Linked DNA regions of Kordia sp. SMS9. The protein of the gene in region 1 binds, or shares a complex with, the protein of each later gene. Links are inferred from orthologs where the notes say so. Each region holds a gene or a part of one and is shown on either strand. Other genes may lie near its edges. The genes, in order: tsaD, tsaE and tsaB.

The links.
Region 2: the proteins of tsaD (region 1) and tsaE are in contact, whole or in part, in a crystal structure (PDB 6N9A), measured with the Thermotoga maritima proteins. The link is inferred for Kordia sp. SMS9 from one-to-one orthologs. Residues at the interface, in WP_004082750.1 of Thermotoga maritima: Cys10, Asp11, Arg49, His50, Leu82, Gly84, Gly135, Gly136, Glu154, Thr155, Leu156, Asp157, Asp158, Ser159, Glu162, Asp165, Lys166, Arg169, Leu170, Tyr175, Lys213, Thr214, Leu217, Tyr218, Gln221, Arg222, Asn324; in WP_004082108.1 of Thermotoga maritima: Leu37, Gly38, Lys46, Lys57, Val59, Lys60, Ser61, Thr63, Phe64, Thr65, Leu66, Met67, Val69, Pro71, Tyr82, Arg83, Leu84, Asp86, Asp88, Phe89, Asp93, Ile128, Asp130, Glu131, Arg134.
Region 3: the proteins of tsaD (region 1) and tsaB are in contact, whole or in part, in a solved structure (PDB 4WQ4), measured with the Escherichia coli proteins. The link is inferred for Kordia sp. SMS9 from one-to-one orthologs.

Annotation. Positions count from the first base shown.
Region 1 is NZ_CP031153.1:4,774,680-4,782,591, reverse strand. The notes cover bases 5,087-7,912. They hold tsaD (tRNA (adenosine(37)-N6)-threonylcarbamoyltransferase complex transferase subunit TsaD), read right to left. Parts: upstream 7,098-7,912; coding sequence 6,075-7,097; downstream 5,087-6,074. Other genes in these bases: KORDIASMS9_RS20235 (translocation/assembly module TamB domain-containing protein), read left to right, coding at 7,286-7,912; KORDIASMS9_RS20245 (16S rRNA (uracil(1498)-N(3))-methyltransferase), read right to left, coding at 5,287-5,994. Also shown: KORDIASMS9_RS20275 (RsmD family RNA methyltransferase), read right to left, coding at 67-1,251; KORDIASMS9_RS20270 (AI-2E family transporter), read right to left, coding at 1,255-2,367; KORDIASMS9_RS20265 (TrmH family RNA methyltransferase), read right to left, coding at 2,404-2,919; KORDIASMS9_RS20260 (hypothetical protein), read right to left, coding at 2,923-3,204; KORDIASMS9_RS20255 (DUF4159 domain-containing protein), read right to left, coding at 3,268-3,909; KORDIASMS9_RS20250 (thioredoxin family protein), read left to right, coding at 3,950-4,693.
Region 2 is NZ_CP031153.1:3,960,712-3,968,724, forward strand. The notes cover bases 1,841-4,767. They hold tsaE (tRNA (adenosine(37)-N6)-threonylcarbamoyltransferase complex ATPase subunit type 1 TsaE), read right to left. Parts: upstream 3,545-4,767; coding sequence 3,137-3,544; downstream 1,841-3,136. Other genes in these bases: KORDIASMS9_RS16805 (hypothetical protein), read right to left, coding at 1,841-2,010; KORDIASMS9_RS16810 (hypothetical protein), read right to left, coding at 2,256-2,846; KORDIASMS9_RS16820 (response regulator), read right to left, coding at 3,633-4,767. Outside these bases: KORDIASMS9_RS16795 (alanine dehydrogenase), read right to left, coding at 1-599; KORDIASMS9_RS16800 (hypothetical protein), read right to left, coding at 655-1,188; more of KORDIASMS9_RS16805, read right to left, coding at 1,453-1,840; more of KORDIASMS9_RS16820, read right to left, coding at 4,768-5,180; KORDIASMS9_RS16825 (HD domain-containing protein), read left to right, coding at 5,260-6,489; lpxD (UDP-3-O-(3-hydroxymyristoyl)glucosamine N-acyltransferase), read left to right, coding at 6,514-7,542; KORDIASMS9_RS16835 (bifunctional UDP-3-O-[3-hydroxymyristoyl] N-acetylglucosamine deacetylase/3-hydroxyacyl-ACP dehydratase), read left to right, coding at 7,535-8,013. UniProt on the Escherichia coli protein: Required for the formation of a threonylcarbamoyl group on adenosine at position 37 (t(6)A37) in tRNAs that read codons beginning with adenine.
Region 3 is NZ_CP031153.1:1,958,304-1,966,279, reverse strand. The notes cover bases 2,650-5,539. They hold tsaB (tRNA (adenosine(37)-N6)-threonylcarbamoyltransferase complex dimerization subunit type 1 TsaB), read right to left. Parts: upstream 4,489-5,539; coding sequence 3,811-4,488; downstream 2,650-3,810. Other genes in these bases: KORDIASMS9_RS08455 (TolC family protein), read right to left, coding at 4,798-5,539; KORDIASMS9_RS08460 (hypothetical protein), read right to left, coding at 4,568-4,795; KORDIASMS9_RS08470 (hypothetical protein), read right to left, coding at 3,134-3,814; KORDIASMS9_RS08475 (mechanosensitive ion channel family protein), read left to right, coding at 2,650-3,006. Outside these bases: KORDIASMS9_RS08490 (NifU family protein), read left to right, coding at 340-1,245; KORDIASMS9_RS08485 (dodecin family protein), read left to right, coding at 1,319-1,519; KORDIASMS9_RS08480 (DUF1304 domain-containing protein), read left to right, coding at 1,640-2,011; more of KORDIASMS9_RS08475, read left to right, coding at 2,152-2,649; more of KORDIASMS9_RS08455, read right to left, coding at 5,540-6,129; KORDIASMS9_RS08450 (efflux RND transporter periplasmic adaptor subunit), read right to left, coding at 6,241-7,389; KORDIASMS9_RS08445 (ABC transporter permease), read right to left, coding at 7,422-7,976. UniProt on the Escherichia coli protein: Required for the formation of a threonylcarbamoyl group on adenosine at position 37 (t(6)A37) in tRNAs that read codons beginning with adenine.

The DNA.
Region 1 (7,912 bases):
AAGATAAGGTGTCATGTTATAAAAGCTACGGTAAAACCGTAAAAGCGATTTTTTTTGAGATTTTTGCTACACTTTTATACAATGTAGGATCACTTTGTTCTCTGAAAGTAAGGTAGTTGCAAACAAAAAGTCAGTACCACCGTCGGCAAGTGTTAATTTTTTACGAATGGCAGCTACCGAAACAGGAAAATTGCGTGTCGTAATATTTGCTTTGGATAAATGTAGCTCTTTTTTGAATACTTTTTTGTTGAAAGGCACTATTTTTTGAACTTCAAAACGCCTTCCTGGAAAGTCAATCAACTCATTTGCAGTGTACAAGTGCGAATGTGGATGTAATTTTTCAAGTTGAAACGAATTGGCAATGCTAGAAAATCCGCCAGCTTTCATAATTGCCGCATTGGGTTCGTACAAATATTTTTTAGGAAGTCCGAAGCAAACTTCAGTTTGCCTTTCTTCTGAAAGTTGAAAATTAAAAGACTCCGTTTCTTTAGTAGTTAGGTTCACCGTTTTGATAGCAATATCATCACCTTTGGAATTTTTATCAAGCAACCATACTAGTTCTTTGACTTCATTCTGAACAGCAACTACATGAATTTCTTTGACATGTTTTAATACGCGTACACCATTGGTAATATCTAATAAAGGAGATGTTTTGATCAAAACAGTATTTGCGTGCTTCAATAGGATTTCTTGATGCGAAACGACATCAGGCAAACAATCTTCTAACAAAAAAACTTTTCCTTTTACATCGTTTCTCCGAGATGGATCAACATAGATACAATCAAAAGTTTGCGAAGTTTGTTGTACATAGTCAATTCCGTTTTGTGCTATGGTTTCCACATTTTCTACCTTGAGAATTTTGTAATTATGCGCAACGATTTCCGAAAGTTGAGGTGAAATTTCACAGTGTGTCACCTTTCTAAATTTCTTCGCGAAAGCGTAACAATCCACACCAAATCCGCCCGTAAGATCAATTAACGAGTTTCCTTTTAGGATGTTAGCTTTGTAATTTGCCGTTTTTTCAGAGGAAGTTTGTTCAATGTTGAGTTTGTTGGGATAGTAAATATTTTTAGCAGAAAACCAAGTCGGCAATTTTTTTTCACATTTTGCTTTTGCTTGAATTTGCGCCATAATTTCGGCAAATGGAATGCCCGAAAGTTCTTTGTGTTTCAACAATAACTTTGTAGGATCAGTTTTTAAATGATCGTTGATAAATTGTTGAATTTCAGGTTGAAGTATGGCTAAATTCAAAAGTTACATATCTTTTGTAATGGATTGAACAATTTTATTATCTGACAAAAATTCTTTCAAAATCACCTTCAAAGCGGTGTATGATGGCACAGCAACTACCATTCCGATGATTCCAAATAAAATTCCCCAAATAACAATGACTAAGAAAATTTCTAGCGGATGCGATTTTACAGAATTAGAAAATATTAAAGGTTGACTTATAAAGTTGTCTAGTAATTGTCCGACAAGGAAAAAGATCATTACGCCAATAGTGTTTGGTAAAATAACCGTGCTAAAATTGTTAACAATATTTCCGTCAGGATCTGTTTCGATGCCGCTAATAAAACATAATAACATCATAATGATTCCGCCAAATAGTGGACCAACGTACGGAATTAAGTTAATTAACGCGCATAAAAATGCAATCACAATAGCATTGTCAATTCCGAAAATCAACAAGATAATTGTGTAAAAAATAAAGAGAATTAATATTTGAAACAACAATCCCACAAAATAGCGAGATAACAAATCTTTTATTTTTTCGAATGATTTTTCTAGGCGTTTTTCTTTATTATCTGGGAATAAAACCAAAACACTTTCTTGCAGTAATTGACTGTCTTTCAGTAAAAAGAAGGAGATGAAAAGTACCGAAAGCAATCCAATGCTAAATTCTCCCAATCCGCCAATGAGCGAGTTGAAAAAACTAGGAATGACCGAGTAGTCAATTTTTGAAAAGATTTTAGATTTATCCATGGATTTCTCCATTTTAAAGCCTTTTCCCGTAAAGTATTCCTGTATTTGCACATACATGCTTTCCATTTTTGCCTGCAATTCTCCAATATCAAACAATGATAATTTTGTTCCTTGGTCTTCAATGAGTGGGATAAACAAGGAAATCAATCCAAGAAATAAAGAAATCAGAAGAAACATCGTAAAAATGACGGCGACTGTATTGTTGAATTTTAAACGTCGTTTCAAAAACCGAACGGCTGGTCGTCCAATCAAGCTTAACACAGCTGCAACGGTAATATATACGATGACTATTTGAATTTTATACAGAAAATATAATAGCAAAAACACGCCTAAAATAATAGCAAGTGCTTTTAAAATTCCGTTGGCAATGGTGTTAGGAGTCATCTTCACAAGTTTGACATTAAAATTAATACAATATAATTAGTTTGCAAGGATTCGCTGTTTTGTGATTTCATACAACACAATATTGGTGGCTTGTACGACATTCATGCTACTATTTTGACCAAACATGTCAATATGTATCACTGTATCTGATTCGTAGATGGTTTCTGGATTCACACCAAAATTTTCATCACCAATGACCAATGCAATTTTTTCAAATTTTGAGAAATCAAGCGTTTGTACGGATTGACTGTTTTCTGTAATTTCTAAGGAAATGATCGTGTAATTTTCTTTTTGTAATTGTGTAATCACAGGATGAATATCTGTTGTAATTTCAAACGGCACGACTTTTTCTGTGGCGCGGGAAGTTTTCGTCATTTTTCTGCCAAACACAGGAATATTTTCCCCGCAAAACACTATTTTTTCCACACCAAAAGCATCGCAAATACGAAACAACGATCCAATATTGGGCGCATTCGATACTTGATCGGACACTAAAACGATAGGAAATGTTCGTTTTTTAAAATTGGTAGTATAATGTGTGAGTTGTGACATGTATTAGTTAATCATCAATTTATTAAAGTCACTTACTTTTTTTTTCTCAATTTGCCATGCAATGAAGGGAATTCCGAAGGTGACGGCTCCCCAAATGAACCCTAAATGCCAGAGAACTAGTGTGGCAGCGATGGAAATGAGGACAGCAATTACTAATATTATATTATTTACTTCTCCATGGAGTCGGTTGATGTGCTTTTTGGTATGTTTTCCGCAATGTTTGCAGCGTTCATTAAATTCTAAACCAATTTCATCTTTTAAATCATATCGGTTGTCAGCATCCACACGTATATAATTAATCTTACCACAGGAAAGAGAAGAACAATAATAACTAAGTTTCATGATTTTTTAATGTTTAAAAGCATAATTGACAATATTCGCGCCCATTTGCAAGGCTTTCAAGCGAACTTCATCAGCATCGTTGTGAATTTCCTTATTTTCCCAACCATCACCTAAATCGCTTTCAAAGGTAAACAATAAGACCAATCTATTTTCGTAGAACAATCCCAATGCTTGCGGACGCAATCCGTCGTGTTCATGAATTTTTGGCAATCCTTTCGGGAACGAATACGGCTGCTGAAAAATAGGATGTGTGGCAGGAATTTCACGCAATTCTTGATTCGGAAACACTTTTTTTAACTCTTTTCGTATGTATTTGTTCATGCCGTAATTATCATCAATATGCACAAATCCGCCAGAAGTTAAATACTTACGTAGATTTTCAGCATCATCTTCCGAAAAAAATACATTTCCATGTCCCGTCATGTGTACAAACGGAAACTGAAACAAATCGGTACTGCCAACTTCCACAGTTTGTGGCTTGGCTTTAATAGCTGTATTTATATTCTGATTGCAGAATTTGATCAAATTGGGTAATGCTGTCGGATTCGAATACCAATCGCCGCCACCGCCGTATTTTAAAATGGCAACTTCCTGCGCTTGCACGAACGAAAAACTCAATAAAAATAAAAGTACCGTAAGCTTCTTCATGTAAAATCGTCTTATATACTGCAAGGTAAACTTTCAAAACATGAAACGAAAATATTTAATAACACTTTCACTTTTTACACTCGTATTTTTAGTCTCTTTTACAAATATTACAGATGAAAAACACACATCTTCTGTCGTTTTAGAACTATTTACTTCTCAAGGTTGTTCTAGTTGTCCTAGTGCGGATGCATTGCTTGAAAAAGTAAGCAGAGAGTTTGTAAAAGACAACGTTTTTACACTATCATATCATGTAGATTACTGGAATTATATCGGTTGGACAGATCCGTTTAGCAACAAAGAATATACCGAAAAGCAGCGAGTGTATGCACAAAAATTTAGGGACAATCAAATTTATACGCCTGCGGTTGTAGTTAATGGAAAGGAGCATTTTGTCGGTTCCAATCGTGCAAAAATGTATGCGAAAATAAAAGAATACAAAAAGGAGATTTCTCAATATAGTATTTTGCTTGGCGCGAAAGAAAAAGCTGCAAACAAGATCACATTCAACTATTCGATCAACGGAAACGTTACCAACACCAATGCGCGCGTTGTGTTGGCAATCAAAGAACGTACAACCAACGTACAACGCGGAGAAAACGCCAGAAGAATCTTAAAAAACCACAATATAGTTGTTAATGAGAACTATCTAACGCAAGTTAACAAACACGGAAATTACAGCATTGACATTCCCAAAATCGTCATTGAAAATGATGAATTAAGCGTGTTTTTTATTTTAGAAAATGATGAGAAAGATATTCTGAGTGCGGCTAGATTGAATTATTAGTATTGCTTCGCTTTGCTGTTAGTAGGTGAGTAGGTGAGTAGGTGAGTTTTTTGGGATTTTCTTGAAACGTCTTTGCGAGAAGCTTGCGACGTGGCAATCTGTTTCTTGTTTAACATCCCTGTAATGTAATTTACAAACGTTTTTTCGATTCCTATTATTTTTTTGTCACGAATACACGAATCATCTTTTCTGTGTATGATTTATGTATATGTCCACAAATTACTTTGTGTTGAAACTTCAAACCGTCACTCCAATTTCTATGACAAAAGCAAGCGATTTTAATAAAATCTCTGAAACGTCATTACTAGCGAAGGCTTGGTAATCTCGCTATTGTATCTAATTTTCGTTATTTGAAGAACAGGATTGCCGCGAATTCACGAATGTCTCTTTTGTAGGTAATTGTTATTAGAAAGTAATTGACACATTGCTATATTTTCAAATTAATACATTAGATATGTGTCACTTCGGGTGAAATTTTGATAGAAATTTAGTATCGAGAAGCACTTAAAAAATATAGCTTCGAAGCAGTTCTCGATACAAATTTGTTACACAAATCCACTCGAACTGACGTTTTTAACTAGATATATTTACAACTACGACTGATTCAAAAACGCCACAGAATGACATGCGACAATAGCGGCAGTTTCCGTACGTAATCGCGTATCGCCTAACGTAACTGGAACGTAATTATGTTCAATTGCCAGCGCGATTTCTTTGGTAGAAAAGTCACCTTCTGGACCAATTAAAATAGTAACGTCTTTTTGAGTTTTTAAAATCTCTTTAAGCGATTTTTTATCATCTTCTTCGCAATGTGCAATAAACAATTGTTCATTTTGGTGCGTACTTATGAAGTTTGAAAAGGAAATGGCAGGGTTGAGCTTTGGAAAATAGGCACTCAACGATTGTTTGGTGGCAGATTGTATAATTTTTTCAAAACGTTCTGCTTTGATCACTTTTCGTTCCGAGCGATCGCAAATAATTGGCGTAATCGTATCAATTCCGATTTCGGTAGCTTTCTCCAAAAACCATTCATATCGATCGTTCATTTTTGTGGGCGCAACCGCCAAATGCAGTTTGTAATTTTTTGCCTTTTGAAACTCATACGAAATGATGGCAACCCTACAATTCTTCTGATCTGCCAGTGTAATTTTTGCCGAAAAAATAGTGCCTTTTCCATTGGTAATCTGCAATACATCATCTTCACGTTTGCGCAACACACGTACAATATGCTTGCTTTCTTCTTTGGAAAACGTATAGTGTTTTGTGTCTGGTGTTAACGCTGGTGTGTAAAACAGTTGCATGCTTTTAAATTATGAATGTTAAATGTTGAATGTTGAATTGTAAAATTGGAAATTATATTTTAATACCTAAAACCCAAGACCTAAAACTTAAACCTAGAATTCGCCGTCACAGCTTCATCAGTAAAATCTTCTTTCAAATATTTCAAATAGCCAACAATACCAATCATCGCAGCATTATCGGTTGTGTAGGCAAACTTTGGTATGTGTGCTGTCCAACCGTATTTTTGTTCGCCATCTTTCAACGCTTTTCGTATCGCAGAATTTGCGGAAACTCCACCACCAATGGCAATGGTTTTGATGCCAGTTTGTTTGGATGCTTTTTTCAGTTTATCGAGAATAATATTCACAATCGTATATTGAATAGATGCGCAAATATCTTTCAAATTCTCTTCCACAAAATTTGGATTCGCTTTGGTTTGCTTCTGCACAAAATACAAAATAGAAGTTTTCAATCCTGAAAAGCTAAAATTTAAGCCTTCAACTCTCGGTTTTGGAAATGGAAACGCTTTCGGATTTCCTTCATTCGCCAATGTATCAATAATCGGTCCCGCAGGATAGGTGAGTCCTAAAATTTTCCCGCTTTTATCATACGCTTCGCCCACAGCATCATCAATCGTTTCACCGATGACTTCCATCTCAAAATGATCTTTGACCACCACAATTTGCGTATGTCCACCCGAAATCGTCATTGCTAAAAAAGGAAACTTCGGAATTGTTTGCGCTTCATCTTCAATAAAATGTGCCAAAATGTGTGCTTGCATGTGATTTACTTCAATCAATGGAATATTCAAACCAAGCGATAAAGATTTTGCAAACGAAGTTCCTACCAGTAATGATCCCATCAATCCTGGGCCACGCGTAAAAGCTATGGCATTTAACTGTTTTTTGTCGATATTTGCAGTAGCCAATGCTTGATGTACAACAGGAACAATATTTTGCTGATGTGCTCTTGACGCTAATTCGGGAACAACGCCGCCATACGCTTCGTGTATTTTTTGATTGGCAATCACATTTGACAATACTTTTCCGTTTCGTAAAACAGCGGCAGAAGTATCATCACAAGACGATTCAATGGCTAAAATATAGATGTCTTTTGAACTCATACGTTAGAAAAGGCATAAAAATTGATATAAAGTCACAAAGATATGCTAAACATCGTGTTTTGTAATAATTTTTTTGTGAATTTGCAATGTTAAACAACCAACAATTTTAAATTAAAAAAATCATCAAAAGAGTCTGGAAAATAATCAAACGAATCCTAGCAGTTATCATATTGCTATTTTTGTTATTGGTGATTATTTTCTCGATCCCGGCAGTACAAACAGCTATTGGAAAAGAAGCGACTGATTGGCTGAATGAAAAGTACGATACAGATATTAACATTGATCGTATTGGTTTAAAGTGGAACGGCGACATTTCACTAAAAAACATTTACATAAAAGATTACCTAAAGGATACATTAATTCATATCAACGCCCTAGAAACTTCGGTATTGAGTTTTAACAATGCAATCAATAGTAAACTGGAATTTGGCACGGTTACAATAGATGGTTTGACACTAAATATAAACACAGAAAAAGATTCTACCGATACCACACTTGATGTTTTTATCGCAAAACTCGATTCGGAACCTTCCGATGGAACACCTTCTAATTTCCTTTTAACAAGTTCTAAAATAAAATTAAGAGATAGTAAATTCAGATACAAAGATCAAAACAATCAAACACCCAATATGCTCGATTTCGAAGAGCTTTCTGGAAATGTATATGATTTTGAAGTAAGAGGTCCCAATGTGTCGGGAGATGTAGATGGTTTAACGTTTTTGGATACGCACGGTTTGCGCGTGAATGAAATGAATACCATATTTCATTATTCGTTGACACAAATGCGCTTTGACGATTTGGAGATCAAAACAAAA
Region 2 (8,013 bases), 810 kb from region 1 along the record:
ACGACTTCTGCAGGTGGAACACCACTGATATTACCGAGCATCAAACCATTTCCACGGTTGACATTTGCCATAATTTCAGAAGCGATCAACACGGAAGCTGTTCCTGCAATTTCACTCAATGAGCGTACTGCTGGATACGTGCCATCTTCATCACGAATGTATTCAAAAGCCAACGCTGTGACACGTTTGCTGGCTAAAATTTCAAAATATTTTTTGGAACGAATTTTAATTTGCAAAGCGGAAATCAAAATCGTATGTTGGTTCAGTAATTGTAATTCTTCTAGTGTTGGCGGTTCTACTTTTAGCACAATAGGGCAGGAGAATACCTTTTGCGTATCATTGGTAATTTCGGCGCCAGCTTCCGTATATTCTTTATCTGAAAAATTAGCTTCTTTTCCTGCGCAGCTTTCTATCAACACGCGATGTCCATGTGCTACAATTGCGGCAACTGCATCGGGAGTTAGGCAAACGCGTTTCTCTTGGTATGAGGTTTCTTTCGGAATTCCAATAAATAATTCTTTCTTATGTTTTAAGATTTCGAGCGTTTCTTCTTGCGGAAGTAATTGTTGTTTGGTGAAAGGTGATAAAGATTCAGCCATGAAGCATTACGATTGGTTAAAACATGAAGTTACAAATAAAAAAGAAGTTAAAAAACTAGTTATTATTTTCTTCTAGCAATTCTTTTTCTTTTCGTTCGTATTCGGCGAGTTCGGCGTCAATTTTCTGAAGGTCAATACCGTAAACATATTTATCGAAAAGTTTAATTCTAATAAAGTATACGATAGGAACTATAATCATCATAATAGGTATGACATAATAAATTTCAACTTCATCATGATATTCTAAATCATCATTCACTGCGCTATATAATTGAAAAACATACATAGCTATAGGTATCAAGATCACGTGGTACCACCAATCCCTACATGTAAAAAACCACAAAATGAGTAGCACTAATGGAACTATTTTACCCATAAAAATCCAAACTGCATAATCAACAGTTTTATAATGTTTGGCTTCATACGTAAATAAAAAAGTTTCCCATGTTTTTTCTTCAGGGAAACTTTGATATGAATAAAATATATAGGGTGTAATAGCAATTAATATTGCTATTATACTACCCGTTAGAAGGGCGAATGTGCCTATCTTTTTTGACTCCTTGTTCTGTTTCGTATGGGTTGTCTTCATCAGCAATGCTGTCTGGATTGCAAGATACAAATAAAATTGATGTAAAAGCGGCTAGTAAGTAAAAGTAAAATTTAGTTTTCATCTGATTAATTAGGTTATTTAGTTTAACGATGGTACAAACTTATTTAATAACCAACTAATTATCAGAAAAATAGCAATATATATTTTCTACGTACTTTTGTTAGTTTGGAGTGTTGTTAACAAGAGTCGTAGAAAATATATATTTTTGTATTTTTTACGTAAGTATTTTCGCGAATATACGAATTATTTTATGTCATTTTTGTGTTGCGATTCATTTTCCTTTCGATCATATTCATCCAATTCTGCTTCAATTTTCTTTAAATCTATGCCTAATACTAATTTATCAAACAGTTTTAACCTTATTAAGTAAACAATTGGAGTTATAACCATCATAATAGGTATTAGCCAGTAAATTTCAATTTCATCAATGTTAGCTTGGTTTTTATACAATGCATTGGTTAACTGAAAGGCATACATAGCCATCGGTATTAAAATTGCATGATACCACCAATGTTTACATGTCAAAAACCATAAGATAAACATTAAAAGAGGAACAATTTTACTTAGATATATCCAAAAGGATATGTATAAGTTTTTGTAGCCATTACTAGTTATTGTGAAAAAGGGTGTATCCCAAACTTTTCCTTCTGGAGAGTACTCATAAAGATAATACAAGAAAGGTGAACTTACAATGATTAAAATTATGATACTATCTACGATAAGTTTTTTTCTAACCGACCATGTTTTCAGTGATTTCACTTTTTTTAACTCCTTGTTCTGTTTCGTATGGGTTGTCTTCATCAGCAATACTATCTGGATTACAAGATACAAATAAAATTGACGATACGGCTGCTAATAGGTAAAGGTAGAATTTAGTTTTCATTTTAATTTAGATTATTTAGTTTAACGATGGGTCAAACTTATTGAATATCCAAATGTTACCTTTAAAAAAAGCATAATATATTTTCTATGTACTTTTGTTAGATTTATCTAAAATGAACGCAATACATAGAAAATAGTATATTAATTGTATTTCAATGAACTTCTTATTTTTTTACTTCTGTGGCAGAATTTAATTGTTCTAATTCCTTTCGCTCATATTCTTCTAATTCTGCATCTATCTTTTTTAAATCAATTCCGTGTACTAACTTATCCATTAATTTTATTCGTATTAAATAGACAAAGGGTATTACAATCATCATTATAGGAACTAACCAATAAATTTCAACCACATCTAAAATTCCTGATTTATTGTTTATTGCTGTAAATAATTGAAATCCAAACATAAACATTGGAATTAATAATACATGATACCACCATTTATTGCAAGTGAAAAACCATATAATCATCAATAATAAGGGGATAGCTTTACTCATGCTAACCCAAACGAGGGTTTTTACATCAGAATAATTGTTGTCTTTTAATGTGAAAAATGCGGTTTTCCATTCGTTAGTATCTTCTGGGACATATTCATATAATTGAAATAAATAAGGCGTTATTGCTATGATTACTACAATTATAGTATTAGAAATAATATTTCTCCTGTATGCAAACTTATTATTTTTTTTGCCCCGGAATGGATATTTTGTCCTTATCGATTCCTTCTTCTGTTTGGTATGGGTTATCTTCGTCTGCAATGCTATCTGGGTTACAAGACACAAATGTTACTGATGCTAATACGACTGCTGCGAATAAAAAGTTTCTTAATTTCATTTTGTTTTAGGTTTTAGTTTTACGATGTAGCAAACTTATTAACTAAAGCAATGATTTTCAGAAAATTACTATATTTTATTTTCTCCGTATTTTTATCAATTTTTCTATTTTGTATTCTATAAGAATTTTCATTCAATATAGTACAAAAGTCACGTATTTGTCAGTCTTTCTAGGTTTATTTTCAGGTTATAGTTTCTAGTTTTCGGTAAAATGTTCAATTTTTTAGGTGAATTGCGCGCAATTGTTCATTAATTTTGTCAATTCTCACTTTTGTAATTTCACTTGGCAATATATTTTCGATGCGTTCTGGCCATTCTATAAAGCACCAAGCATCGCTATACAAGTAATCTTCAATGCCAATATCATAGGCTTCTTCTTCATTTTCCATTCGGTAGCAATCAAAATGATATAAAATATCGGTCGGTGTGCGATATTCGTTTACAATAGAAAACGTCGGACTGCTAGTCAACTCATTTACACCAAGTTGCTTGGCTAGTACTTTGATAAGTGTGGTTTTTCCAACACCCATTTCTCCATGAAAGGCAATAATTTTATACTTAGATTCCGCTAAAATAGCTTTGGCAATCTCATCAATTTGAGAAAGATGGTATTCCTTTTTCACTCGAATTTTATTTTTGAGGCTTTCTCCAAATTTAGTAAAAAATCTCTAAATGCTAATAAAATCACTTGTTCAACCTTAATTTATGACATTATCTTGGCGATAAAACCGCAAACGGAATAATCATTTCTTCCAAAGAAACTCCTCCATGTTGGTAGGTGTTTCGGTAATAACTTACATAATGATTGTAATTGTTTGGATAGGCAAAAAATAAATCCGTCTTCGCAAAAATAAAGGAACTACTCATGTTAATTGCTGGCAAGTGAATGGTTCTCGGATCTTTAGCCGCCAAGACATCTTTTTGCTCGTATGTCAAACTTCTTCCTGTTTTGTAACGCAAATTCAAGCTGGTGTTTTTATCGCCCACAACTTTTGAAGGATGTTTTACATTGATGGTTCCGTGATCGGTCGTAATAATCAATTTGAAACCCAAACGCTGCGATTGCTGAATAATATCTAACAAAGGAGAATTTTTAAACCAACTCTGTGTCAACGAACGATAGGCTTTATCATTAGAAGCCAATTCCTTCACAACTTCCATTTCAGTCTTCGCGTGTGAGAGCATGTCTACGAAGTTATAAACCACAACTGTTAAATCATTATCTTTTTGCGATTTAAAGTTATCTGCGAGCTTCCTACCGCCTTTTAAGCTGGTGATTTTATGATATTCATGCTTGATGTTGAGTCCCAAACGCTTTAATTGCGCTTTTAAGAAATCATCTTCATGCAAATTCTTTCCACCTTCTTCGGTATCGTTTTTCCAGTATTCAGGATGTAATTTCTCCATGTCCGATGGCATCAATCCTGAAAAAATAGCATTTCGTGCGTATTGTGTCGCGGTTGGCAAAATGCTGACAAACGGTACTTCTTTCTCCTTTTTGTAATGTGTATTTACGATGGGTTCAAACGCTTTCCATTGATCGTAGCGTAAATTATCAACCACAACTAACAACGTCGGTTGCGCTTTGCTAATTTCAGGCACCACCAATTCACGAAACAAGGTGTGCGACATAATAGGCGCTTCTTCATTGCCAAACCAATCTGGGTAATTTTTATCAATAAATTTTCCAAATTGCACATTGGCTTCATTCTTTTGCGATTCCAAAATCTCAAACATTCCCGTATCTTCAATATCTTCTAACTGCAATTCCCAATAAATCAACTTTTGATACAACTCAATCCATTCTTCAATCGAATTCACCATCGACATGTCCATCGCAATCTTTCGAAACTCTTGTTGGTAATTGGAAGTCGTTTTCTCTGAAATCAAGCGTGAATGATCCAAATTCTTCTTCAAACTCAATAAAATCTGATTCGGATTCACAGGTTTTATCAAATAATCGGCAATCTTAGAGCCAATGGCTTCTTCCATGATATATTCTTCTTCACTTTTGGTAATCATCACGACAGGAAGGTTATTTTGCTTCTCTTTCAACTCTGCTAATGTTTCAATTCCTGTCAAACCTGGCATATTTTCATCCAAAAAGACAATATCGTAGCGATCTTCGTCAATCATTTCAATTGCTTCCGTTCCGCTTGTGCACGTGGTAACTTCGTAATTTTTTTTCTGTAAAAAGAGAATATGTGGCTTTAACAAATCAATCTCGTCATCAACCCAAAGAATTTTGAATGTACTCATGTAAATCTTATATTTTATAAATTGTTAGTAAGGTGTCTTGTATTGTGTTTATATTTGTGCTGATTCTAAAAACAAACTTTTGAATACTAGAAACAAGCTCAAAATTTTAAACGATCCAATTTACGGATTTATTACAATACCAAATCCGCTCATTTTCGACTTGATCGAGCATAAATACTTTCAACGCTTACGCAGAATTTCACAAATGGGCATGTCATATTTGGTCTATCCAGGAGCGCATCACACGCGTTTTCATCATGCGTTGGGCTGTATGCACTTAATGCAAAAAGCAGTTCAAGTACTTCGTTTTAAAGGTGTTGAGATTTCTCTTGAAGAAGAAAACGCCCTGCTTATTGCCATCTTACTACACGATATTGGTCACGGGCCATTTTCACACGCTATGGAACACAGTATTGTGAATAGTGTACATCACGAAGAAATTTCGTTGTTGCTCATGGAACGATTAAACACTGAATTTAACGGAAGTTTAACGCTTGCCATCGAAATATTTAAAGGAAACTATCCGAGAAAATTCATGTATCAGCTCATTTCTGGGCAAATTGACATGGACAGAGCCGATTATTTAAAACGCGATAGTTTTTACACAGGTGTTGCGGAAGGAAACATCAATTCAGAACGAATCATCACGATGTTAAGTGTGGTTGATGACGAATTGGTCATTGAAGAAAAAGGCATCTATTCGGTTGAAAAGTTTCTGGTAGCAAGACGATTAATGTATTGGCAAGTCTATTTGCACAAAACAAGTTTGGTCGCGGAACAATTGCTGATCAGAGTGTTGAAACGAGCGAAAGAATTGACCTTGCAAGGCGCGAATCTTCACGCAAGTGCGGCATTATCTTTTTTCATTCAGCATGAAATCTCTATTGAAGACTTTACTGATGAAGTATTAGATCGGTTTGCCCGATTAGACGATTACGATATTATTTCCGCCATGAAAGAATGGATGGAAGAAGACGATTTTGTGCTGTCCAATCTCTGCAAAATGATCATCAATCGCGATTTATTGCGCATCAAAATCAAAAACAAAAAAATCGCATCGAAAAAAATTCAGAACGAGACAAAAAATCTCATGGAAAAACACAACATTAGCAAGCAAGAAGCGGCGTATTTTGTGTTTTCGGGCGAAATTTTCAATCAAGCTTACAACACCACAAGTCAGAACATAAACATCTTACTAAAATCGGGAAAAATTCAAGATGTTGTCAAAGCTTCTGACCAATTAAACTTGAAAGCACTCTCAAAACCCGTGACAAAATATTATATATGTTACCCAAAAGACAAACTTTAGGACTTTTTTTATACTTTTGCGGGAATGAAGTTTACAGCGACACAAATAGCAGGTATTTTAGAAGGGGACATTATTGGGAATCCAGAAGCGGAAGTATCTAAACTTTCTAAAATAGAAGAAGGCACAGAAGGTTCTTTAACTTTCCTAGCAAATCCTAAATACACACAGTACATTTACAGTACACAAGCATCCATAACCATTGTAAATAAAGACTTTACTGTAGAAGAAGAACTAACGACTACGCTTATCAAAGTCGAAGACGCATACAAATCATTTTCCAAACTCCTAGAATATTACAACAAAGTAAAAATGAATAAAGTTGGTGTAGAACAACCGACGTTTATTTCAAATTCTGCTTCGTACGGAGAAGAATTGTATTTTGGAGCGTTCTCATACATGGGCGAAAATGTAAAAATTGGTGATTATGTAAAAGTATATCCAAACGCGTATATTGGCGACAATGTAACGATTGGAAACAACGTGATCATTTTTGCAGGAGCTAAAATATATTCGGAATCAGTCATTGGAGACAATTGTGTCATTCACAGTGGCGCTATTGTGGGCGCAGATGGTTTTGGCTTTGCGCCGAATGAAAAAGGAGAATACCAAAAAGTGCCACAAACAGGAAATGTAATTCTTGAAGCGCATGTAGATATTGGTGCCGGAACTACGATTGATCGTGCCACTTTAGGTTCTACAGTGATCAAAAGAGGTGTAAAGCTCGACAATCAAATTCAAATTGCACACAATGTAGAAATTGGAGAAAATACCGTTATTGCGGCACAAACAGGAATTGCCGGTTCTACCAAAATAGGGAAAAACTGTATGATCGGTGGACAAGTTGGAATCGTTGGTCACATAACCATTGGTGACAATGTTCGCATACAAGCGCAATCTGGAATTGGACGAAATGTAAAAGATGGAGAAACACTGCAAGGTTCTCCAGCACTAAATTACGGCGATTATAATAAATCGTATGTATACTTTAAAAACTTACCAAAACTTGCAAAAACAGTCAATCAACTCGAAAAAAAAATAAACGACAATGAGTGAAATTATTGTTAAACAAACGACCATTGCCAAAGAAGTTTCTTTAAAAGGCGTCGGATTACATACAGGAAAAGAAGTTACCTTAACCTTTAAGCCTGCACCAGAAAATCACGGATACACATTTGTCAGAGTGGATCTCGAAGGAAATCCAATCATTGAAGCAGATGCAAATTACGTAGTAAATACGCAACGCGGAACAGTTTTAGAAAAGCGCGGCGTCAAAATTCAAACCTGCGAACATGTCTTAGCGGCATTGGTAGGATTGGAAATTGACAACATAGTTATAGAATTAGATGCTTCTGAACCGCCAATTATGGATGGTTCGGCGAAATTCTTTTTAGAATCCTTGGAAGAAGCAGGAATCGTGGAACAAGAAAAACCACGCGAAGAATATATTGTCAAAGATGTCATTTCCTATATTGACGATGAAACAGGGAGCGAAATCACCATCATTCCATCGGATGAATACCAAGT
Region 3 (7,976 bases), 2.8 Mb from region 1 along the record:
AATTGTGTTTCAGTTAGTTTTATGCAATACTTTTTTTAAATATGTATTTTCATAGCTTAAATTACCACACATTTGGTCAAATATATAAATTATTTGATAAGTAACTCATGCTTATCTAAATTTATTATTGTTGTTTCTCGTAATAAAACCCGTTTCAACAAAACCTACATTGTGTATGATTTCGTTTCGGCTGTTAATTTATTAAAAACGTAAATAATTACTAATTATTTTAACACAAAAAATAAATTTCTATCAAAGTCACCTCGATAACAACATAATTTACCCAACTCATTCACAGAATACAACGATAATGGTTACTTTTGTAAAAAAATTGAAACCATGAGTGGTATTACGATACAAATAGAAAAAACAAGTAATCCTGCGATTATAAAATTTGAGGCAAGTACGTTTTTAACACGACACAATAGTTATGAATTTAAAAATATTGACGACGCCAAAGATTCTCCTTTAGCCCAGCAATTATTTTATTTACCATTTGTAAAAACCATTTTTATTTCTGGAAATTTTATCGCTATTGAGCGTTACAATATTGTTACTTGGTCAGCTGTACAGGAAGAAGTTGCCGATCAGATTCAAGAATATATCAACAGTGGAAAGGAAATCATCAGCGAATCTGCGACGCCTAAAAAAGCAGTTCCTGTAAGCGTGTATGCGGAAAGTACACCAAACCCAACGGTGATGAAGTTTGTAGCCAATAAAAAGATTGTCGATCGTATTTTTGAATTTAAAAATATTGACGAAACAAAATATGCGCCCATAGCACAAGCGCTCTTTCACTTTCCATTTGTCAAAGAAATCTTTATTGATAAAAATTACATTTCTATCACCAAGTACGATATGGTGGAATGGAATGATATTACGATGGAAATTCGCGAATTCATCCGCAATTATATTCACGAAGGAAAAGAAATTATTTCAGCAGACATTCCAGCGGAACAAAAGGAAAAAGTAGAAATCTCAGACGAAAGTTATGAAGCTTTAGACGATATTTCAAAAGAAATCATCAATATTTTAGAAGAATACATTAAACCAGCCGTTGCCAGCGATGGCGGAAATATTATGTTCGATTCGTACGATCCATCTTCTAAAGTCGTAAAAGTAGTATTGCAAGGAGCTTGTAGTGGTTGTCCATCATCTACCATGACATTGAAAAGTGGTATCGAAAATACGTTAAAGAACCTATTAAAAGGGCAAATCAACGAAGTTGTTGCCATAAATGGATAAAAAACACTTTTTTAATTGTTGGAATTGCCGTAATTTGATAAGTAAATTTTTTTAACCTTAAAAAACATAAATTATGGCAGTATTAAAAGTAATAGAAGTGCTTTCAAACTCAAAGAAAAGTTGGGAAGATGCTACAGCAAAAGCGGTAAAACAAGCTTCTAAATCAGTAAAAAACATTAAATCTGTATATGTACAAGATCAGAGTGCAATTGTTCAAGATGGAGCTGTTGTTGAATACCGTGTCAACTTAAAACTTACGTTTGAAGTAAAATAACAAATACACCTATTTGAGAAAAGCGTTTTCATCATTTGAGAACGCTTTTTTTATACTCGCAGATTTTTCCTATCTTTTCTTAACCTTATCTAGTTAACAACACCTACAAAGTGCACGTATATGAAAACTTTAGAAACTATTTTAATTGCGCTTGTCGCGATAGAACACGTATACATTTTATACATAGAAATGTTCTTATGGACAACACCAAAAGGCATGAAAACTTTTGGATTGAAATCAAAAACCTTTGCTGAAGAAACGAAAACACTTGCTGCCAATCAAGGATTGTACAACGGTTTTTTAGCTGCTGGATTGTTTTGGTCTTTGTACACAAAAGATATTTCTGTAAGTTTATTTTTTATCATTTGTGTATGTGTTGCCGCTTTATATGGCGCTTATTCTACCAAAAGTAAGCGTATTTTAATTGTACAAGGAACACCTGCATTTTTGGCACTAATCGTTATTTTATTGCGAATGTTTTTAAAAATGTAATCCCTTATTCAGATAGAAAAGAACATGCTGCCGTTTAACAGTTTTTTTTACTGTTGATGGATGGATGGAAAATTGTGTGATAAATTTATAGTCAAAACGTTCAAATTTATAATTTTGCACTATCATAAAAAACTAACAATATGCAAACAGAAAATACTACACAAACTCCAACAGATGATGCTGCAACAGGCTGGTTGGGAGATTTTGACTTACAAGGGATCATTGTAGAATATGGATTGAAAGTGCTCGTTGCACTTGCCATTTTAATCATTGGATTGTTTATCATCAAGATGATTGTACGTGTGTCTAAGAAAGTCATGAAAAAACGTGGAATTGACGCAACATTGCAGAAATTTTTAGGCAATTTAATTAGTTGGACACTAAAAATCTTATTATTTGTCATTGTTGCATCGCAATTAGGTGTGGAAACAACTTCGTTTGCTGCCATTATTGGTGCCGCAGGTTTGGCAATTGGTTTGGCATTGCAAGGTTCGTTATCCAATTTTGCAGGTGGCGTGTTAATCATGATTTTCAAACCGTATAAAATTGGTGATTTTATTGAAGCACAAGGCGTTTTAGGAACTGTAAAGGAGATTCAAATTTTCACCACTCACTTAAATACCGTAGAAAACAAATTGGCTATTTTACCAAATGGCGCGGTTTCTAATGGGAACATCATTAACTATTCTGCTGAAGAAACGCGAAGAATTGACTTGGTTTTTGGTGTGTCATACGATGCTGATATTAAGGAAACAAAAGATGTTTTGATGAAAATCATGACTGATAATGAAACCATTTTAAAAGATCCTGCACCAGCAGTGACCGTTTTAGAATTGGCAGACAGCTCAGTAAATTTTGCAGTTCGTCCTTGGGTAAAAACAGATGATTATTGGGATGTGTATTTTTATATGCAAGAACATGCTAAAATTGAATTAGATGCTGCTGGCATTGAAATTCCATATCCACACAGTGTTGAGATACAGAAAGAAGGCTAGACTGTTAGACGAAATTAAAAATAATATAGTTTGGAAAAGCGACATCGTTGATGTCGCTTTTTTGTGATTTATTTTTTAATTCGGTTTTTTACCATTCAATAACGCAGCGTAAATTTTCAGCAGCAGGTTACTTTACAGGTTTATAAATTCCGTAATCTGTGAATTCTGATAGTTTTATCTCATGTTTAGGTTCAAAATACTTTTTGTCAATACATATTTTTATGTCAGCAGTAACGGAATCTGTTATAAACTTCACGTGATCACAATTAATTCTTTTTACAATTGTATTCGTGCTGTCGGTCATTATATAAATATTTCCTTTCGGAACAGTAATTTCATCGTAATCTGTTCCATCTACAAATTTAGATTCGTTTGTATAGAAGGTAATGTGATCTCGATCTTCTTTAAAGGATTGAAACGTGTACGCTTTGTATAAACATTCGCTATTCCGTCCACTAAAATCTTCATAGCTTTTTATAGTATTGATAGCACCAGCTATTTTTGGAATCGGTGTTTCTCGAGCTCTAATTCTATCTCTAAATATTCCGTCAATTTGATGTTTACTAGGAATTGAAGTCAGATATGAAATTTGATGTCCGCTCATCACATCACTTTGTTGAAAACCTTCGGCAGCGTTTAGTAATTTCATTCCAGACACATGTGAATCGCGTCCGCCCCAAGCATCAAACTTATAGATTGAATAGTTAGAGTTTTCAATTTTTTGTTCCCATAATTCAACATCCCAAGAAGTTGAAAAAAAACAACTTACACAGAGCAATGCTGATATGATTATAAGTAGCTTCCTCACTTTTTCTTAGATTTTGTTACGACAAAATCTTTTAGATAATACGGTTCAAAATAAGCGACATCTTCAAAGTCATTGTTTTGATGCTTTTCCATTGCTATGGGAATCATTTTTTCTGTAGATGGAAAGTATATTTCATCATAAAAAACAGCATTTTCATGCGTAATGATGCCTTTGCACTTTTCTGCGCCGTTTCCGATGAAATGTACTTTTCCTTTGGCTAATTCATCTCCAAAAGAAGCTTCTGTAATGATTTCTGCCTGCGTTTCTCTGATTTGACGATAGTTTGTGTCAAATACTGCCGAATACACTTCCATGCGTCGCGCATCCAATAACGGAACTATGAAACCATCCGCCACAGCGATAGCACGTGCTAAAATTTCTAAACTTTCAATTGCTTGCAATTGTATATCGGAAGCAAAACACAATCCTTTGGCTGCCGACACGCCAATGCGCAATCCTGTGTACGATCCTGGACCTTTTCCAACAACCACGGCGTCTAAATCAGTTGCTTGAATGTTTGCCGTTTCCAACGCTTCTTTAATGAATACGTGCAACTTTTCAGAATGCGAATAGTTTTTGTCGTTTTCTTCCTTGAAGTATAAAACGTCATTGTCATTCGCCAAACACACCGAACAATTCGTCGTGGAGGTTTCTAAGTATAATCGTATCGCCATTGGATTGCTAATTTTTCACAAAAATAAAAAAAGCATCAACCTTTTTGAAAGTATGGATGCTTTTTGTGTGTTGTAGTTGTTATTTTCGAAGTTCTTTTTCAATCATTTCCGCATCATAAATTTTACCGTCTTTATCAAAAGCCCAAACATTTGAAATTTCACGTAATTTTGGCAATACTGTTTCTTCTAGAATATTTTTTTGCTTTATAATTCTTCGAAGCTTTCTATTTGCCGCGCGTTTATCTTTCTTTTCGGATGTTGCTGTGGTAATTCCTCGTATTTTTATCTTTTTGTAAGACCTGCTCATTTTTATTTGAAATCCGTCAACGGCAATCCAAAATAGAATTCTAGTATTTTTAAACGGAAAATATAGTCGAATTTGGTACGAACCACGTCTGATTCTGCGCTTTCCAATCGCTGTTTTGATTGACTGAAATCGAACGAGTTCATCATGCCTTCATTGAAACGTTCGGTAGAATATTTGTGTGCTTCTCTTCGTGCTATTAGGGTTTTTTCGGCGGCTTCATACGATTTTAACGCGCCTCTTGTATCATTATATGCTTGATTTACTGTGGCTTCTAAGTTAATTTTAGTTTGCTCTAAATTGAACTTGGCGCGATCAATATTAACTTTTTGACGACGCACATTGTTTCTGTTACGAAAACCATTTAAAACTGGAATGTTTAATCGCACACCAAATGAATGGTTTTTGTTGTCTGACACCTGATCAAAGAATGGTGCTGTGTTAAATAATTCACTATTAAAATATGTAGTACTGAATCCGTAGAAAGCAGAAAGACTTGGCAATAAAGCTCCTTTTGCAATTTTTAAATCGTATTCAGCCAATTCAATATTGGTTTCTGATATTTTTACATCATTACGCACTTCCAATGACTTTTCAAAGATTTGTCGTGGCGTGTTGTTCATAATGGTTGTTGCTGGAATCATATAATCGCCTTCCGCAATGTCGAACGTTTCGTAATCGGTCAACAATAATAATTGCGCTAAGGATATTTTAGAAATTCTCAAATTATTTTCAGCGTTAACAATTTGCTGTTCTTGTGTTGCTGCATTGGCTTCAATTTCTAAGGCATCACCACGCGGCACTACACCTTCTTTTACCAATTCGTTCGTACGGTTCAATTCTGCTGTAGTAACATCATATTGCGTTTGTAATACTTTTAACGATTCTTTGTTGAATAGAATTTGCAAAAAGGCTTGTACAACTTGTAACGAAGTATTGTCTTTGATATCATCTAACTGATATTGATTGGCTAGTAATGCCAAGTTTGCTCTGTGTAGTCTATTTACATTTTGTAATCCGTTATAGATATCTACACCAATATTAAGAGATCCACTAGAGTTTTGCTGTGTTGACGTTACAATTTGTCCCGTTAACGGGTTCTGACTCAAACCAATATTCCAGGAATGTGAAGCGGAAAGATTCAACGTTGGCAAAAAGTTTCCGACCGCATCATTTTTATCTATTTCTGAACTTTGTCGATCCAACAATGATTGTTTGATCGAGATGTTATTTTCCAATGCATGATCGACACATTCTTTTAATGTCCATTTTTTTTGTGCAGTCGCAGTTGCCAAACAGCCTACGGTGAGCACTATAATGATAAATACTTTTTTCATCTGTTAATTTACATTTTTTTTGTTGTCAGATGGAACATCCTAAAATCGTTCTGTTAGGTAACTACATTTTAGCAATGGATGTTTCATGTGAATGGTTATAAATTTTCGGTTTTAATCGTTTGTTTCATCTTCACTTTCGCCGTCTCCTTCTTTTATTTCGTCTTTTTTGATGGCAAATTTGTTCCAGATTTTGATTTTATCTTCTTCTGTCAATCCAGATTTTATTTCAATATTTTTCCCGTCAGAAATACCTACTTCGATAAATTTTTTCTCAAATTTTTGATCTTCTTTTTCAATTTCCACATACGGCTTGTCGTCATTTTTAGGATCAAATCGAAGCAATCCTTCATCCACGACTAAGATATCTTCCTTTTTACCGAGTTCAATGGTGGCATTGGCACTGTATCCTGCTCTGATAAAATATTCTTCATCTAAGGCAACATCTGCTTTTATTTTAAATTGAACCGTACCACTTTCTTCCACGCCTTTTGGTGCTACAAACGTAAGTTTTGCATCAAAATCTTTGTCTTCAATTGCTCCTAAGTTTACGGTAAGTTCAGAATTTGGCTTTAATTTTCCAACTTCTGCTTCGTCAACTTTTCCTTCAAAGATCATTTTGCTTAAATCGGCAATGGTAGCAATGCTCGTTCCTGCGTTGAAATTGTTACTTTCAATCACCTGATCTCCTTCTTTTACAGGAATGATTAAAATAGTTCCTGATACCGTTGCTCTAATGTTTGTATTTGCCGCAGAACCACCTACAGAACCTTTTTTGATAATTTGCAAATCACTTTGTGCATTTCGCAGTTGCTGCTTTGCTTGATCATAAGAAAGTTCCGAACGCTCAAATTCTTGACTCGAAATGATGCCTTTGTCAAAAAGTGTTTTGTTTCTGTCGTAGGTAATTTTTGAGTTATTTAAGACAATTTGGGCATTTTTGATGCCATTTCTCGCACTGTTCAATGATTGTTCGTTTGGCACAACTTTTACTCTCGCGATTAAGTCACCTGATTGAATTTTGTCACCTTCTTCCACAAATATTTTTTCAATAATTCCAGAAATTTGTGGTTTTATTTCTACTTCATCTTCTGGAATTACAGTTCCGGCAGCTACCGTTTTTTCAACAATAGTTGCTTTGAAAGCTGTGGCCGTTTCAAAAGTTTCCACATTCTTTTCATTTGAATTTACAAAATAAGATCCTGCAAAAAATGCACCTGCTAACAGTATAATTAGTAATAGGATTTTTAAAAATTTCTTCATTTGTATGCTAAATTAGTCTATGATTGATGTTATTATTCTTCTCGTAATGCTTCAATGGGTCGTATACTTACCGCGCGTTGCGCAGGAATCAGTCCAATGAGTGTTCCTAAAATCACCATGATGGCAATGGCAAATCCGATGTATTGTAAACTTACCGTTGGATTCATGAATGGAATATCGTCCCAAGTTTTAGCAACATTGTTTAAAACTGATAGGGATAATCCGCCTACGGTCATTCCTAACAATCCTGCTACTAAGGTTAAAAATACAGACTCTAAGATAATTTGTCCGCGAATTTCGCTTGGTTTTGCGCCTAATGCACGTCGTATTCCAATTTCTTTGGTACGTTCTTTTACTGTAATTAATAGGATGTTTCCAATGGCAATTACGCCTGCTAGAATCGTGGCAATTCCAACAATTAATGCTGTAAATTTTAGTCCTTTGACAAACCCTGTGACTTTACCAAACATTTCGCCAAAGTTTGCTGCACCAAAAGCTCTTTCGTCGTTTGGATGTACCGTGTATCTTCTTTTGAGCAATTCTTTTGTTTTTTCTTCAATAGCAACAATGTCTTCTGCGGGATATCC